One region of the Aliikangiella aequoris genome, then DNA from elsewhere that is predicted to be linked to it. Evidence: predicted binding sites of a transcription regulator. Region 1 holds the regulator's gene; each other region holds the start of a gene.
The links. Region 1 encodes PhoB, which activates phosphate uptake and scavenging genes when phosphate is short. Its sites were predicted from a motif close to TGTCATANNNNTGTCANA; they were not measured.
Positions count from the first base shown of each region.

Region 2: a site for PhoB is predicted at 3,770-3,787, ahead of ACUR5C_RS04690 (PstS family phosphate ABC transporter substrate-binding protein). Genes of this name have one in related genera too.
Region 3: a site for PhoB is predicted at 1,640-1,657, ahead of ACUR5C_RS11110 (sigma-54 dependent transcriptional regulator). Genes of this name have one in related genera too.

Region 1 is NZ_CM132298.1:401,272-407,090, forward strand. Features, by position in the region: gene ACUR5C_RS01805 (acyl carrier protein) at 1-129, opposite strand, end outside; gene ACUR5C_RS01810 (fibronectin type III domain-containing protein) at 402-1,076, opposite strand; gene ACUR5C_RS01815 (fibronectin type III domain-containing protein) at 1,396-2,625, opposite strand; gene phoB (phosphate regulon transcriptional regulator PhoB) at 3,144-3,839, shown strand; gene phoR (phosphate regulon sensor histidine kinase PhoR) at 3,899-5,206, shown strand; gene ACUR5C_RS01830 (SapC family protein) at 5,566-5,819, shown strand, end outside.
Region 2 is NZ_CM132298.1:1,061,371-1,067,189, forward strand. Features, by position in the region: gene tilS (tRNA lysidine(34) synthetase TilS) at 1-887, shown strand, start outside; gene ACUR5C_RS04685 (transposase) at 1,131-2,132, opposite strand; gene ACUR5C_RS04690 (PstS family phosphate ABC transporter substrate-binding protein) at 2,324-3,619, opposite strand; gene ACUR5C_RS04695 (patatin-like phospholipase family protein) at 3,869-5,056, opposite strand; gene ACUR5C_RS04700 (transglycosylase SLT domain-containing protein) at 5,127-5,810, opposite strand.
Region 3 is NZ_CM132298.1:2,578,012-2,583,830, forward strand. Features, by position in the region: gene ACUR5C_RS11110 (sigma-54 dependent transcriptional regulator) at 97-1,539, opposite strand; gene ACUR5C_RS11115 (flagellin N-terminal helical domain-containing protein) at 2,529-4,037, shown strand; gene ACUR5C_RS11120 (flagellin N-terminal helical domain-containing protein) at 4,443-5,819, shown strand, end outside.

The DNA.
Region 1 (5,819 bases):
CATTAACCCAACTGTGGCTAAAGAGGTAAGTCCGGCCTGATATAGGTCACTGTCATCTTTAAGATTGGCTACGGATTCCGTAAGTCTTCCATGCGAAGAAAGGATGTCTCTGATCTTTTCGCTATTCATATTACTTCCCTTAAAACAAAAATGTGGAATAAATCTCAGGTATTATAAATAAATGACCTAGGAAATCATAGCTGAAAACGTGCATTCATTTAATTTAATAGTTTGATAGGCTAAAGAATCAGTTTTGAGCAAGCATTATTTATTGTAGGTTGCTTGACGATGAGGCTAACTTATTGTTTTTATCGGTTATTTGATATGGGAAATAAAAGTGATCAATAGGCGCTAAATAAAGCGCCTTAGGCTTATTTTAGTACAAAGCTGAGTTCTGTCGCTTAGTTACCAGTGAATTTATTGGCAATATTAGAATAGTCGCTCTCAATCCCTTGGCTGTTGATAGCGGTTACTGCAAAATAATAAGTAGTGTTGGGTTTTAACTCGTCAATAACGTGGGAATAGGTTTGCGGGTCATCAATAGTCACTTTCGGGCTAAGTGTCTCAACTGATTCGCCGACGTAAATTTTAAATCCAATTAAGTCTTCTAGCGGGGAGTCGTCAGTATTTGTCGATGGTGGGTTCCAACTAACACTTGCCATGCCGGTAAGGTTGTTGACATTTACACTGATGCTTGAGCTGTGAGATAGCCCGCCACTATCTGTCACTGTCGCCGTAATATTATGCGTACCGACAGATAAGCTTGTAGAAATGTTAGCGCCACTTCCAAGCTCTCCGCTAATATCCGAAGTCCACACTATGCTTCCGCTGAGATCTCCGTCTTCACTGTCAACCGCTGTGGCAGAAAAGTCGATTGAGGATTGACTGTTTGCGTCAAAGTTATTGCTAGGTGAAGTGATTGTCACCACTGGCGCTAAGTTAACAGGATCTTGGTTGGTCGTTTCTGGATCGCCTTCGCTACCGCCACCGCAAGCAGTAATGGTGATCAAATACGGCAATAATAAGCAATAAAAGCCAATATTTTGTAGAAAGGAGTTATTTTTTCGCAACGACATTTACAGAGTATCCAGTTAAGCAACAGCAAAATTTGTGCTTGAATTAAATCAAGTGATAGTTTTATCGGTTATTGAGTAAAAACTTAACCTTTAGATCAAAAAAGCGTGACCAGGTTCTCGTTTTTAGTCGTAATAGGCGGCTCGCCAGTGAGTTAGATAATACTCAGTTATTTTAAAAAAACCAGTACTAGGTCGGTTTTAGTCATTTTTTGTGGTTTTTGCAGATAGGCTTTGGCGCTAATGAGGTGAGTGTGTAGCCAGATATTTTTTCCTCAATCGAGTTGCAAATATCTGGCTTGATAGTTTTTGAGATTAAATATTAGGTGTCTTTACTTGCCATATTTGAGTAGTCACTTTCGTACCCTGCGCTGTTAATTGCGGTTACAGAAAAGTAATAAGTGGTGTTAGGTGCTAAATTTTCGATTACCCACGCGCTGGCCGAGGGGTCATCTATCGTAACACTTAAGTTAAGGTTTTCAGTTGAAGTACCGTAGTATATTTTAAATCCAGTTAAGTCTTCTAGTTGGCTATTGTCTGTATTGTGAGTTGGAGCATTCCAAGAAATAGTCGCCATTTGGGCTGCTTGAGTGATAGTTAGGCTAATTGAATCTGAGTGTTGTTGACCATTTGAGTCGCTTACCGTTGCGGTAATAATATGCTCGCCAACGCTTAGCTGAGTTGTTATATCACCACCTTGGCCTAAATCGCCATCTAAGTCCGAAGACCAAACTAGCTCGCTCGCGAGGTTACCATCTTCGGCGTCTTGCGCTGTTGCGATAAAGTTTATGCTGTCGTTTTCAGTCAACTCACTATGAGTTCCAGGTTGGGTAATTTCTACCCTAGGCGCTTCATTTGGTTCTTGATTTACAACCACATTAACGCTTGCGTTACTGCTCAATTCTCCAGAGTCTGTCACTGTGGCGGTTAATGTATGTGAGCCAACCGAAAGTTGTACGCTAAGCTCTGCACCGTCACCTAAATTACCATCAATACTAGAAACCCAATTGATATTATCATTTAAGTTTCCGTCTTCTTCATCAAAGGCGTTAGCGCTTAACAAAACGACATGATTGGCATAGCTGCTTGAATCGTTTTCAGGACTTATAATAGCTAATTGCGGCGCTTGGTTACTGGGTTGAGCTGCCTCAATTACAACAGAAACACTTGAAGTTGTCGTTAGGCCAGCAGAGTCAGCTACGCTAGCGCTAATAGTGTGAGTTCCTTCACTTAAGCTAGTAGAAAACTCTGCTCCGGTGGCTAAGGCGCCGTCTAGATTGGACTCCCACTGAATGTTATGACTTAAATCTCCGTCTTCTGCATCGCTCGCTGTAGCCGCAAAAGTGACGTTACTTTCGGTTGTGAAAGCGGTATTAGTTGTTGGCGGGATAATCGTAATAAAGGGCGCATTATTTCCAGCAGGTGGTGGTGTGTTATCACTTGAATCGTCAGTGGTTCCGCCGCCACCGCAACCACTTATTAACAATAATAACGCCGCAAAAAAAACAGCTAAAGCAGTATTAGTTTGAATTAAAGAAGCAAGTTTTGTCATAGTGTTCACCAAATAAAGCCTAAATTAAGAAGCGCACAGGGTTTATCGGTTGAATTCAGATTACTTAACGCGGGATAGTGTTGGAATGTGACCTAGTCGGCCTTTTTATACTTATTTAACACATTTTTGTGACACGCAAACAAATAAAATCGCCGTTTAATATTCGGTTTAAGGTCTAATGTGGTTGACTTTGGACGAGTTAAATAATGAGTTAAATAAGCGGTTATTAGTTAAAAACGGCATCGCAAAATCTTATTATGATATTTGATTGGATTTATTTTTCAGCCTGAAAGTTAAGTAGATTGTAGAGTGTGTGATGTTAAGGAAAGCTGGTCACTGCAGATTTTCCGCGGGTAAGCGCTAAACTTGTCATAATGCTGTCATTTTTCATGGTAAAAATAGCGAATATTCAAAGTTTGATTTGCTTTATATTTTAGATGACAAGATGTAGCGTATTTTTTATGTCATATTAGAAACAAAGCATTTGTAATAAAAAAGTGCAGTATAAGGTGCCCGTTATGGCGAAACAGATATTACTAGTAGAAGACGAACAACCGATAAGAGAAATGCTGCGATTTGCTTTGGAGCGTGAAAACTATAAGGTATTGGAAGCTTCTAATGCCGTTGCCGGTAGAGACGTTCTAGCTCGCCAAAGGCCAGACTTAATTATTGTTGATTGGATGATGCCGGGTGAAGATGGGGTCGAATTCATTAAGCGCTTACGCAAAGACTCAGTACTGAAAGAACTTCCGGTAATCATGTTAACCGCACGCGTTGAAGAGAATGATAAAGTGCGCGGATTAGACTGTGGTGCCGATGACTACTTGACCAAGCCAGTAGGGATGAAGGAGCTGTTGGCAAGAATAAAAGCGTTATTGCGTCGAACTTCGCAGGCTAATGAAGACGACGTATTAGCCGCAGAAGGCCTAGAGTTAAATTTAGCGACTAACCAGTTGAGTATTGATGGAAGTGATGTTCACATTGGTCAAACTGAATTTTCGTTACTTAAATTTTTTGTCGAACACAAGAATCGAGTATACTCGCGCGCTCAGTTGCTAGACTTTGTATGGGGACAAGCGGTATACATTGAAGAGCGCACTGTCGATGTACATGTTTTAAGGTTGAGAAAAATACTCAAACCCTTTGCTAAGGATGGATTAATTAAAACCGTACGTGGCATGGGCTATATGTTCTCCCAGAAAAAGGCTGAATAGCGAGTTTAAGTTAGCTTTATAAATCTAACCGTTAATATACTAAGCGAGAATCAAACCGCATGAACAATGCTTGGACAGTCGAGATTTCCCGCATTTTAGTTTTAGCCGCCGCCGCAATCTTATTTGGAATTGTTTCTGGCTGGTGGGTTGTGGCTATTCTGTTACCTTGTATTATTTATATTTGCTGGATGTTAATCCAAATAAGAGCGCTTGAAAGGTGGATTCGGATAGGAGCTAAACATAGTTTAGCGTTGGATTCGAGCGGTATTTGGCAGCTTATTGTACAAAATATTGTGCATGCTCAGCGAAAAAACAAAGAACGTAAAAAGCGTTTAAGCCAAATGGCTCGCCGGTTTGAAGCGACTATTGCTGCGCTACCTGATGCGACTGTAGTCATTAACCAACACCGAGAAATTGAGCTGACCAATCAGGCGGCCTATGACTTATTGGGAATTCATAAATCCACTGATCTTGGGCAAAGGATTGATAACTTAATTCGAGATCCCCTATTACATCAATTGATCGAATCGCAACAAACTGTGTCTCAAATTGATATGACATCACCAATTGAGCGAGGCAAGTCACTTTCCATTACCTGTGTTGATTTTGGCGAAAATAGAAAACTCGTTACTGCGCGAGATATTAGCCAGAGGTTAGCTGTGCAAAAAATGCGCAAAGCTTTTATCGCCAATGCTTCACATGAATTACGAACGCCATTAACCGTTATTTCTGGTTATCTCGAGTTACTAGAGTCTGAACCTGAGCTAAGCAAGTCAACGCGCACTCAAATTGTTAATGCAAGCAGCCAAGCGACCCGAATGACCCGTATTTTAGATGATTTATTAACTTTGTCTAAACTTGAAGAGAAGGGGTATGACGCCAACTCTGGTGAAGTGGTTGATATGCCAAATCTTATTTTGAAGCTAGTTAGCGATCTAAAGAAAACCTCAGCTTTGGGGAGTTGCGAAATAGCAACAGAAGTTGATGAAAAACTGTATATTAAAGGCGTAGAGGTTGAGCTTTATAGCTTGTTTCAAAACTTGATTAGTAATGCCGTTAAATACTCACCAGAAGGCTCGAGCATTAAAGTTGTGTGGGGTTTAAGTAATGAACAAGAGCTCACACTTGCAGTAATAGATCATGGTGAAGGGGTTGCGCCTGAGCACTTGTCGCGGTTGACTGAACGCTTTTATCGGGTTAATGCGACTCGCTCACGCCAAGTTGGCGGAACGGGCTTGGGGCTTTCTATTGTGAAGCACATTTTAGAGAACCATGGCGGCTATTTACATGTTGAAAGTGAGTTGGGCGAAGGCTCTACTTTTAGTGCCCGTTTTCCTAAAAGCCGATTAATACTGACGGAAAGTTAGTTATGACGCTGTTAGAGGCTATGAGTAGCTAAGTGAAATAAAAAGTTAACTGGTATTTAAATTAAACTTCATTTTGTGGATATTACTATTTTCAACTTGTTTAACAAGTGTTAGGCTGAACACACTGCAATATTGAGTGTTTGACCTCCGTTAGCCTCACTATATCGGCTAAATATTACCTAAAAAGCCCTGATAAACCACTAGTAAAGTGATAAAGCTTTCGCTAGACATCGATATTGTATAAAAATTGATTAGCTTATTGGTAACTAATAGATAATAACTAACTTAAAATAGTGTCTATAAAATCAATAAGCGTTTTAAACTAATTCACATAGTGTGAAATGATTTTGGAGAGAAACATGCAGTCAAACGTTGTCCCGTTAAGTAGTAAAGAACATGCCAATGTTAAGTTGGTATTAAATAAAAGCTTTGAGCATATAAAAGAGCAACATATGGCGCCTGTTATTGTGCATGAAGTGATGAGTGCTGCTTCTGAGTTACCCGTAGTTTTTGTGAAAAATGGAGATACAGGCCAGTTTCTTTTAGTCACTTTGTTTGGGCTTCAAGAGAAAGAAAACTTACTGGTTAAAGACGGACAGTGGGACAGCCCATT
Region 2 (5,819 bases), 660 kb from region 1:
TAAGGCCATTGCTCGAGTTCACGCGAGCACAAATTGAGGAATACGCTAGGCTCCAGAAAGTTAGCTGGGTTGACGACCCAAGCAATAAGTCTAGCATTTACCAACGTAATTTTATCCGCAATCAAGTTTTACCATTAATCAAACAACATTGGCCCCAAGTAGCACAAACTATTGCGCGTTTCACTCAAGTTGCCAGCGAGCAGCGAGAATTATTAGAGGACATAGCTAAGCAAGATTTGGTTGAATGCCAGGTGGCTTTACCGGAAATTATTCTCGACACTCGGGCAGCTACCTTAGGCTATTTGGGGTTAAACCTAGATAAGTTAAAAACGCTTTCTACACCACGGCAAAAGAATCTTATTTATTATTATTATTATCAGATTAATCAGAGTTTGGCGCCTTCGAGTGTGCAAATAGAAGAGCTGTTAAGACAAATCAGCGCGAGTAGCTCTCGCTCGGTCCGGCTAACTCTTAGAGACAGTGATTTAGTAACTTGTAATGGAGTATTACAGTTTAATCGCGCGTTCAATTTGGCGGAAAAATTTGCCGCGACTAAGTGGAGCGATCTGCAACAACCTTTAAGTTTATCTAATGGTTTACTTGTTGCGACATGTGCTCGAACTGGAGGGCTACGCAAGCCATCTGATGGCGAAGTCGTTGAGGTGAAAACGCGCGAAGGCGGTGAAAAAATTCTGCCTGATTATCGTAATAAAGCCGCCTCACTTAAAATAATTTTTCAAGAAAAAAATATTCCCAAAGAGCTACGCGCTAAACTTCCGCTTATTTTTTATAATGATCAGCTTGTGGCAGTGCCTGGGGTCTTTTTAGCGAAAGACTATTTGCTAAATAGCAGCGAAATTGGAATTGATTTTCAGTTGTCATTTTAAGCAAGCGTTACATATCTGATTTTAATAATCGGATAACAAATCGGACACCTCAATTAGTGCTTGAACTCGATATTTTCACTTAAATTAATTTGTTATTTTTCAACGATGGCGAAGAGAGGGGATATTAGATGTTATTAAAGCAATAAATGGCATTTTAGTATTGGAAAATATTTCAAAGTAGAAATTGAAAGCAGCAGAAAGTTGACCAGGCGGCAATTCCAAGCGCTCGTAATCTATTAGGTGTCAACAGTAAAGCAAGTTTGAAATACTTGCTCCCTTTATCCAGCATTTATTCAGTTGTTTGGCTTTATTTTTTAGTTTATATAAAGGCCCAATAGCTATTCCGCTATGTTTGCCTAGCTTACTGTACTGGTAAAGCCACTGGTCGGGTTGAAGATTTAAGTTGGCAATAATGCTTTGAACCTGTGCAGGCATTTGAGCTTTGCCGGGATGCACTATGGATTTTCCCGTCCATTCAACTAGTTCGATATAATCTTTGAGCTTTATTTGTATGGCACGTATTTGCATAGCTTGAGCAATTGGTTTTAAATTTTCTTTTAGTAGCATGGGCTCGCCGCGTAATTGCTCAATGCGCTTTTTAATTGAAGTATGTAGCGAGTTTTGTAGCTCTTCAACAATGCCGGCTCGAATTGGATTTAAGTCTACATACGCCATACAAGCAAGCACCGCGGAGATATCAAGTAGTGCGACTGATTGATATCTCGATTCCCAAAAGCGGCCTTTTAAGTAGTCTTCGGCGTTACTTCTTTTAGCCAGTGGGCCATTTAAGCACGCCATAAACCAAGATAGTTTTCCCAAACGTTTCCGATAGCTTTCGAGCAGAGCTGGATCATTCATAATGGCCCGCTTCTTCAGTTCTCGTTTCGCTTTATATTCAGGTTTATCAAGCTTGCTAGGAAAGGCTAACAGCCATTTTTCTGCAATTTGTTCGTCAGTCCAATTTAATGGAGCTTTGGGATCGATAGAAAGTACTAAGTGATAATGATTGTCCATAATTGCGTAGGCATACAATTCAACCGAGAAAACTTGAGAAAGGGTTAGCATTCTGTGCTCAAGCCAAGCTTTGCGGTGATCGCAATTATTTCCGGTAAAGGGATCTTGGCCACATAGGTAAGCGCGACGAACACAGCGTGAAATACAGTGATAGAAACCAGGCGTTTCACTGTCGACAATATCTCTTCTTGGGGTCGGCATGTTCGATCCTTGAATAAACTCAATTGGCATTACATTAGCCTAAATTGAAATGAGTTCCAATTTACAATTTCTTAATTTGAACTGAGAGATTAGCCTTAAGTGGTGTAGGATAATGGCTTAAAATGAGGTGTCCGAAATTTATCATGGCTTAAAATGAGGTGTCCGAAACTTATCATGGCTTAAAATGAGGTGTCCGAAACTTATCATTTGTTCAAAACAGATCATAATACCCATACTTCAATATGTTGTTTTTGCAAGTCGGCTAGGTCGAATTGTAAGGTATCTAGAATTCCTATTTTTGCATTGGTTAATTGCTCTTTAAGTGACTTAAGGCGAGAAGAAGGCTGCGTGGCAACTAACACAAACTTTCTGCCTGGTGATTGTTGCGAAAAATTACTGAGCCGCTCTATATCTCTGGCTTCCTTTGTAGGGTCTAACGCATGAGTATGCGCAGCAAAGCTGACCGTTAACCGCGTAGCTAATGAGGCTAGATTTCGGTAGCGCAATGGTGTTGCTTTAGTCAGTGCTTGCGGTCGACTATAGGTAGGATAATAGGAAATAAGATCAACTAGCGGCGCTTGTTGTTGGCCTTTATGAGTACTACAAAATGATAAAAACTCTTTGGCTAACTGACTTTTCGTTTCTTCGTTTGCATATAAAAATAGCTTTCTCGAAAGCGGGTAGGCTTGGGTTCCAATGGTGAATACAGAGGGGGTACTTGCTTGCGACTGCTGAGTCGCTGCTACGGCAATAACTTTTGCCTGGGCGATATAGCTTACACCGACAAAACCGATGGCTGAGTTGTCTTGGGATAGCATTGAAACTAACTGCTGGCTCGACTCAAAGCGCTTTGCTGCGGTATTAAGGTTTAAATTAAAAGGTTTTAACACGATATTTTTAAAGGTGTCCCATGTTCCAGAGTTATTGTCTCTTGCATAAATAGTTATAGGCATGTCTGGACCACCTAGCTGCTTCCAGTTGCTAATATTTCCTGAAAATATTTCACCTATTTGTGTTATCGTCAATTGGCTGATCGGGTTGTCTGGGTGAGTAATAATTGCTAGCGCGTCGAGCGCTATTGGTTCTTCAGTTAAGTTTTGATTCGCCTTTTTAAGGGCTTCAACTTCTGTTGTTTTTACTGGGCGCGAACTCATTGCAATATCAGTTTGATTAGCTAGCAGCACGTTAAATCCAGTAGTTGAACCATGCGCTCTAATCTGTATGTTGATTTGGGTATTTGTTTGTTGAATGAAGCCGCTAATATTCTTTTCAACTGGGTTTTCGAGGGTTTCGGTTCTTACCAAAATAGCGCCTTTATTTTTTAAAAATGACTCGGCAAGAAGCGGGGCGAAAGACTCACCAATAGTATTTGAACCAACTAGCTTTAAAGTTTCAGCTTTAATTTTTTGGTCTGCTGAGCTTGCTATAGTTGATCCAAAATTTAAACTGACTAATAGCAAACTAAAAATAAATTTAAATAGGCTACTGCGAATAGAATTGATTATAGTCTTTATCATAAGTTCTCTTAAGGTAAGCCTTGCTGTCATACTTGTGATTGTTTAATTAGGCGAGAATTAAAATAATTAGTAGTCATCGCTTCGTCATCAAAATAGCAGCGAAACACTAAAGTGAGTGAGACGCTAACCAACGCTATTTTGCTGAACTAAAATGACAGTTTTATTACATTAATTGGAATTATGACAACTAAAAGTTATAAGCTGTCATAAAGTTCAATTAGCTCTCGCTAACTGAGATGGGACTTAAAATTATTGTGATAGACTGGGAGCGCTTTCGCTGGATAATTGACCAAAGAAAGATTCAACTTCTGCGCGTTGTTTCATAGTGTCGGCGTAACCTAACTCTAAAAGCTCGGTGGTATAAGCTTGATCAAAAAGTAAATAGCTTAATACGGTAGAGCCTTCGCCTGAGCCAATCCCTATACGTTTAAAGAAAAAGCGTAGCATGCGTGGGAGGCGGTGAAAATGTTTGTTAGCTAAAAGACTTAAGTCCATGCTGGGTGAAATTGTAAGCGTTTCGATTGGACGTAAATTACTTTGTAAATTTCTTACCGCTTCTGGAATTAACTTAATGGTTTTGTTAACGCGTGAAATGCGCTCTATGTCACTGTCCAAACTATCAATAAATACACTATCTAGCACATGACCGGCAATATCGGCGACTGACGGATAGTGAACATTGGTGGGCCGATTGTTATTAGGGGTGCGAACCGGATCGACACCTAAAACTAAAATTTTGTCGGCGCCTAAGTGGATCGCTGGACTGAGAGGCGCTAGAAACCGTACTGAGCCATCACCAAAGAATTCCCGATTAATTTTTATTGCAGGAAATAATAACGGAATCGCAGATGACGCGAGTAAGTGGTCAAGGTTAATTGTTGTACGAGTACCGCAGCGACGGTAGCGACGCCAACTTTTAAGTGTATCTTCGCCTTGGAAAAAACTAATAGACTGACCAGTAGAGTAACCAGAAGCTGTCACTGAGAGTGCGCTGAGCTGCCCTTGTTGTATTGCATTTTGAATATCTTGAAATTGTATGACCCGTGAAAGAAGTTCTTTTAAAGGGGTATTATCAAGTAACCCGAGCTGATTATTTTTATGGTATTGGTTGGAAAAAATTGATCTTACCCAGCGACCAGTATTTTTCATCAGCCCAGAAAAATCTGCCCGAAAAACTTGCTCTACTGAAAAGTTTTTCCAAACATTATACAAATCATCGACCGCTTTGGTTGGGTCAAGTGAGCCCGCTGCAATTGCGGTGGCGTTTATAGCGCCGGCTGAAGTGCCGGTAATTATAGGAAAAGGATTGCCACATTCTTGTCGATAGACCAGGTCGGCAATGGCTTTAAGCGCCCCAACTTGATATGCTGCGCGAGCACCTCCGCCAGTTAAGACTAAACCAATTTTTTGGGTTGAGTTATAACAAAATTCATCCATCGATTTGTTTTTCCAAAAACTATACTGCCTGTTATATTCGTTTTTAGCGAGGAGGATTAACCTGGTGAGTTTAAGGACGCCAAGTTTTGCGCATTGCTTTATACACGCGCATTGGATACCAAACTTTTCCTCTACTACCATTATAGCGCGCTAATGCTTGAGTTGCGTTGTTGTTTTCTTTTTCCAAATATAGGCTTAGAATGGCGCAGCCATAACGTAGGTTAGTATGAATATCAAAAAGGCTATCTTGTTCGGTGCCTAGCTCTGCTTTCCAGAATGGCATAACTTGCATTAACCCCCTAGCGCCAGCTCTTGAAATGGCGTATTGGTCAAAAGCACTTTCTACTTGAATTAAAGCTAATACCATCATGGGGTTTAAGTTAAAGTAGGTCGCTTCTTGATGGACTAAACGCAAAATTTTTAATCTTTCATCTTCTGGAATATGCGGAGCTGCTTTTGCGAGTCGAGCGGACTGCTCAACTAACCAAACTTCAGCATCAAACTTGTCTTTAAAAGAGTCGGGTGCGTTTTTTATTGCTAAGGCTAATTTCTGACGAAATTCTCCGCTGGGTTTTTCTTGAGTCGCCGCGGATACGAATGAACAATTCAATAGGCTTAAATAAAGCATGCTAAAACAGCACAGCGGCAATAGTTTGCTGCCGCGTGATTTGTGTCGTACAAATAAGTGTCGTACAAATAAATGTCGTACAGATAAGTGTCGCACCAGTTGTTGCAGGTAGTGAAGTTTCATCATTTCTCAGTT
Region 3 (5,819 bases), 1.6 Mb from region 1:
CTAACTGATATAATGCAAAGGTCGTGCCTGTTTTTATTTTCCTTTTATTTCAATAGGTTAAATTCGGTTTTATAAAACATTGCGGATGGTCGTCAATTAACTGGCTTTTTGAAGCTCATATTTACGCATTTTTTCTACTAAGGTAGTTCTGCGCATTCCTAAACGTTTCGCAGCACGCGCTACAACCCAATCTTCTTCCATTAAAGCTTGTTCTATATAGGAGATTTCTAATTTAGCGACAAACTCTTTGAGATTAACGCCCTGCTCTGGTAATTGCGCCACTGGAATTAAGGGTTGATCTGTCACCACTTGCGGTGCTATCGCTTCTCTTCGCTCTGCTAATTCTGGTTTTGGGTAACTTTCTAATCCCTCAACAAACTGATATTCAGCGGGTAACTCTTTAACATCAACCACACCATAGGGGTAAAGAATACACATACGTTCAATCAAGTTGGCCAACTCACGGACATTACCTGGCCATTGGCACTGCATTAAACTTTGCAGTGCATTAGGGCTTAGTCTCACCGAGCCACGTTTGTCGCTTTCTAAACGAGCGACCAATTCATTTACTAACATTGGAATATCGTCACATCGATCACGAAGTGCTGGCATTTCTATAGGAAAAACATTTAAGCGATAAAATAGATCTTCTCTAAAGCGGTTTTCTGACACTTCTTCTTCTAGCTGACGGTGGGTTGCCGCAATAATTCGTACATCAGCAGTAATAGGCTCACTACTGCCCACTCTTTCAAAGGTTCGCTCTTGTAAAACTCGCAATAATTTCACTTGCATAGGAAGTGGCATATCGCCAATTTCATCTAAGAAAATTGTACCGCCTTTGGCCAGTTCAAAACGGCCTTTGCGCGCTGTTAATGCTCCGGTGAAGGCCCCTTTTTCATGGCCAAATAATTCGCTTTCTAATAATTCCGCCGGTATCGCACCACAATTAATAGGCACAAAAGGTTTCTCTGCGCGATTAGATAAATAGTGTAAATTTCGCGCGGCAACTTCTTTACCGGTCCCAGATTCGCCTAGTATTAAAACATTCGCATCACTCGACGCAACTTGCTCTATAAGTCTTCTAATTCCTTGCATTGCATTACTTTGACCAACCATGCTTCGAAATAGCTCTAAAGATTTTTCGTCGGAAGAAAATGCGTGTTGGTTGTCGCGGCAGTATTGACAAGAATGAATAGACTCTAACACTTCATTTTGCTTTAACGGCCAGCTAATTCGCCCGACCACTTGTTGAGACTGCTCATTCGAAAGATCGCCACTGGCGGCAATATCATCTAAAAGGATCACCGGCATTGTGTTGTCTAACTCACCAAGCGACTTTAAAAAATCGGCCAGATTAGGATAGTTATCTAGCTGACCCACTAAAACGCCAATTAGTGATTCGGTAGCTTTAAAACTTTGTTGCCATTGAGCACTATTTGACTCTTGGCATGACTCTCCAACAAAATCGAGGATCATTTTCAAATCATGACAACGACTTTGATCATCGTCAATGATTAGCAGTTTCTTATTTTTTAGCATTTATTATTCCCTGAAAACAATCAATCGCCGTTTAAAAAATATGCAAAAATAGTTTTAAAATTAAGGATATAGCTTTATATCTAGTCAAAGGATGGGAATTTGTCAAAGTTTTGTCGCTAAATAAACAAGAAAATTATTAAAGGCTAGCCAAGTGACTAAAAGTTGATTATAAAACAATCAATCATTGGATTTAAGTTATCTAAAAAGTACTTTTTATTACCTAACTTAAGATCGAAAAAATAGCGCTAAAAATTAGCCCTAGATAAAGCACTCATCAACTTAGATAGTCTTATGCTGTTTATAAGAATCCACTATTATCTATTTAAAAGGCCATCTGGGATCGTTTTATAAAATACGTTTATCAAATTACAAATGGGCAAGCTTTTGCCACGTTATTTTGACGTTTTTTGCCGGAAGAAATTTTAGGCAAAAGAAAAGGGGTCGAAACTCGACCCCTTACCGTACGACAGAAGATAAATGCATTATGACTGTTCTCAGCAATCAAAAGCTTTCAATCTTCGAGCTAAACCCTTTGTTTTAAGCTGTTCTCAGCAACTTACAACATTAAGTCTAGCGTTGCTCTTGCGAGCGATAGCTCATGTTAGTTTCTGGAGATTTATCATGGGTAATGATTTTCTTCATTCACAAAAACATTTGCTACTTTCCCATAAAGCAATCAGCGTGCCAGCTTTTTAAAAAGGCTTAAAATAAAAAAATTAAAAAAATTCACTTTTTTTTTAAAGTCGGATTTTTTGACGCCGATACAACTTGTGAGCGGAAAATCTCAATTCCTCTCACTTTAATAAAAGTTGTAGCATTCTCAGTGTTTTTTATTAAAGCTCATCCCAGTTCTCAGATGGTGATATTACATCGAAAGAATATTCTCAGTGTTTCTTTCCCAAACTTTGTTATTAATTTTTTAAAGCTTTACCTAACAACAAGCCCTCTGACCGCCTGTTGTTTAAAGCGATAGATTAGGAGTCAATAAAATGGGAAACGTATTAGCAACCAATGTTTCTTCTCTAAATGCGCAGCGCAGCTTAACTAATGTCAATGGCAGCCTTTCGCAAACTTTCCAACGTTTATCTTCTGGATTACGCATTAATAGCGCCAAAGATGATGCCGCGGGCTTACAAATTTCTAATGGCCTTACTTCACAAGTCAATGGCTTAACTGTAGCCTCAAGGAACGCCAACGATGGTATATCCTTAGCTCAGGTAGCTGAAGGCGCGATGCAGGAAACCACCAACATACTGCAACGTATTCGTGACTTAGCGATTCAAAGTGCGAATGGAAGTAACGGACCTTCTGAACGCGCTGCACTTAATGCAGAAGTTCAACAACTTGTTCAAGAGGTTGACAGAATTGCCAATACAACTCGCTTTGGAAGTCGCAATATTTTAACTGGGACATTAACCGGCGCGCAGTTTCAAGTCGGTGCGCAATCCTTTGAAACAATTAACATTTCGGTTAACTCAGCACGTGCCGACGATTTAGGCATTAATAATCTTGCCTTTACCGGATTTGCAAGCAACCGAGTAAGTGCTGTTTCAACAACCCCTACTAGCAGCGTTGTAGCTGACACATTAACTTTTGGCGTTAACAGCGCGTCTTCTGCGGTTTCTGTGGCTGCTGGAGACTCGGCTCAGCAAATTGCCGATAAAATCAACTCTGAAGTGCCTAGCGTTACTGCTGATGCTAAAACCACGGCGCGATTAAGCTTTGGCGGTACATTAGATGGCGACGAGTCATACAGTGTAAGTATCAATGGAGAAACTTCACTCGTTGTTACCGGAACTACTCAAGACGAGTTATTAACTTCACTTGGTTCTGGTATTCAGCAGTTGGGCGCGTTAAGTGGCTTAGAAGTTACTATAGACACGACTAATAACTATGTTGAAATCACCGACCAAAGCGGTGCCGATATTTCGGTTCAGTTAACGGCGATTACAGCAACTGACACTGACGAAACCATGACCGTTGACTATGTAAACGCTGCAGGTACGCCAGGTGGAACCCCAGTGGTATTGGACGCGGTTTCTGAAGGCACGGTAGTCACTGGTGATATTGCATTTACAACTAGCGATACTAACTCCACCTTTTCATTAATCGGCTCTACAGCAGCTGGATCTGGCGGTATTATCGGAACAACTTCAGTAGCTGGCAATGTTACCGCAGGCGACCGAGTCAGTGACTTAGATATATCTACTAATACTGGTGCGCAGTCGGCAATTTCGGTAGTAGACGCTTCCATCAAGCAAATTGACCGTAATCGTGCAGATTTAGGTGCGGTGCAAAACAGACTATCTTCTACAATCTCTAACCTACAAAGCATCATTGAGAACGTTGCTGCGGCGAGATCACGTATTAGAGACACTGATTATGCGGTTGAAACTTCAAACTTATCTAAGAACCAAGTACTCCAACAGGCCGGACTATCGGTATTAACACAGGCGAATGCTTCAAGTCAGTCTGTATTAACCCTGCTACAAGGTTAGAATAATGCAAGCCCGAAAAGCCCCTACCGTACGACAACCTTAGGTGCATTGCCCGAGCAATTTATTTTGCTCGGGTTTTCACTTACAATTCAGTTAGTTACGAAATCCTCATTAAATTTATTCAAATTATTTTCACGTTTTTGTAAAGTCGCCATTTTCAGGGCCGATACTTCTTTTGAACGCAAATTGTTCTCAGCGATTTGCAATCACAATAGATTGTTGTTTCTCAGGCGATGATTTTTCTCAGATTTCATTTCTAGAAAACCTCAATCCTAGCTAACAATTTTGTTTCTCAGACAATGGTTTAGCATTTTTCGCGGATGGTATTTGCCATCTTACTTTTTAAGCACTTTGTAATTTTGTGATTTTAATTGTCATAAATATCAAAGGTTTAGGAGATTTATCATGGGTAATGTAATACAAACGAACGTGTCGTCTATCGCTGCACAACGCACTTTAGGCAGAACAAACGAAGCACTAGGTACCACTTTTCAACGTCTTTCTACTGGTTTAAGAATTAACAGTGCAAAAGATGACGCAGCCGGACTTCAAATTTCAAACAGCTTAACTTCTCAAATCAACGGTTTGGGTGTAGCAGTGAGAAACGCGAATGACGGTATTTCTTTAGCGCAAACTGCAGAGGGTGCATTACAAGAGTCTACTAATATCTTGCAACGTATTCGTGATTTGTCTATCCAATCGGCAAATGGTAGTAACAGTGCTTCTGAACGCTCAGCGTTACAACAAGAAGTAAGTCAGCTACAACAGGAGCTAAACCGAATAGCGGAAACAACCTCTTTTGGTGGTCGTAATCTACTAGACGGAACTTTTGGATCGACTCAGCTACAAGTTGGTGCGCAGGCAAATGAAACCATCCAAGTAACAATTAGCAACGCTAGAGGTACTAACATTGGTGCTAATACCGTTAATATTGGCGGTACTTTGAACGAAGCGATTGCTTTGGGCGCAACTAGTGCGGCAACCACCAATGGTGTGTTAGCCACAGAAGACTTAACTGTTTCTGGAAATTTGGGTTCAGCAACAATTGATGTGCTTGCTGGTCAAACTGCAGACTCAGTTGCAGCATTAGTCAACGCAAACACCTCATCAACGGGCGTTACCGCAAGTGCAAGAACGCAGGTTAAGCTAGATAACTTAGCTGCTACCGGTGACCTTTATTTCACCTTAGGTACTACCTCTGGTGACGATTCGGGTTTAACCACGCAATCTGCTGCAATTAATGTGACGGTTGCTTCAACCAGTGATTTATCTTCATTGGCAGATGCAATTAATGCACAAGCTGCAACGACTGGAGTTACCGCAGAGTCTTTCGGTGACAACATTATTTTGACTAACGAAGAAGGTCGTGACATTTACATCGAGAATTTCGGTAATGACACCAATGCTGCCGCAACTGATGCTGCTGACATTGACTTTACTGCGCTAGATCAAACGGGTGCGGAGAATGGTACTACACGGACTTTAGATGCGAATGGAACAGCTGCAGACTCAACTAAAGCTGGTGGTAATTTAACCTTTACTGGAAGTAGTGCATTTACTGTAACTTCAGCAGCAGTTGGCGGTCTTTTTGGTGCAACAACAGCTAACTCTTCAGCTTTAAGTAGCGTTGCATCAATTGACATAGGTTCACAGTCAGGTGCGCAAAACGCTATCGCAGTAGTTGACGCTGCAATCCAAGGTATCGATAGTAATCGAGCGAGTTTAGGTGCGATACAAAATCGTCTAAGCAGCACGATATCTAACTTAGGAAGTATCATCGAA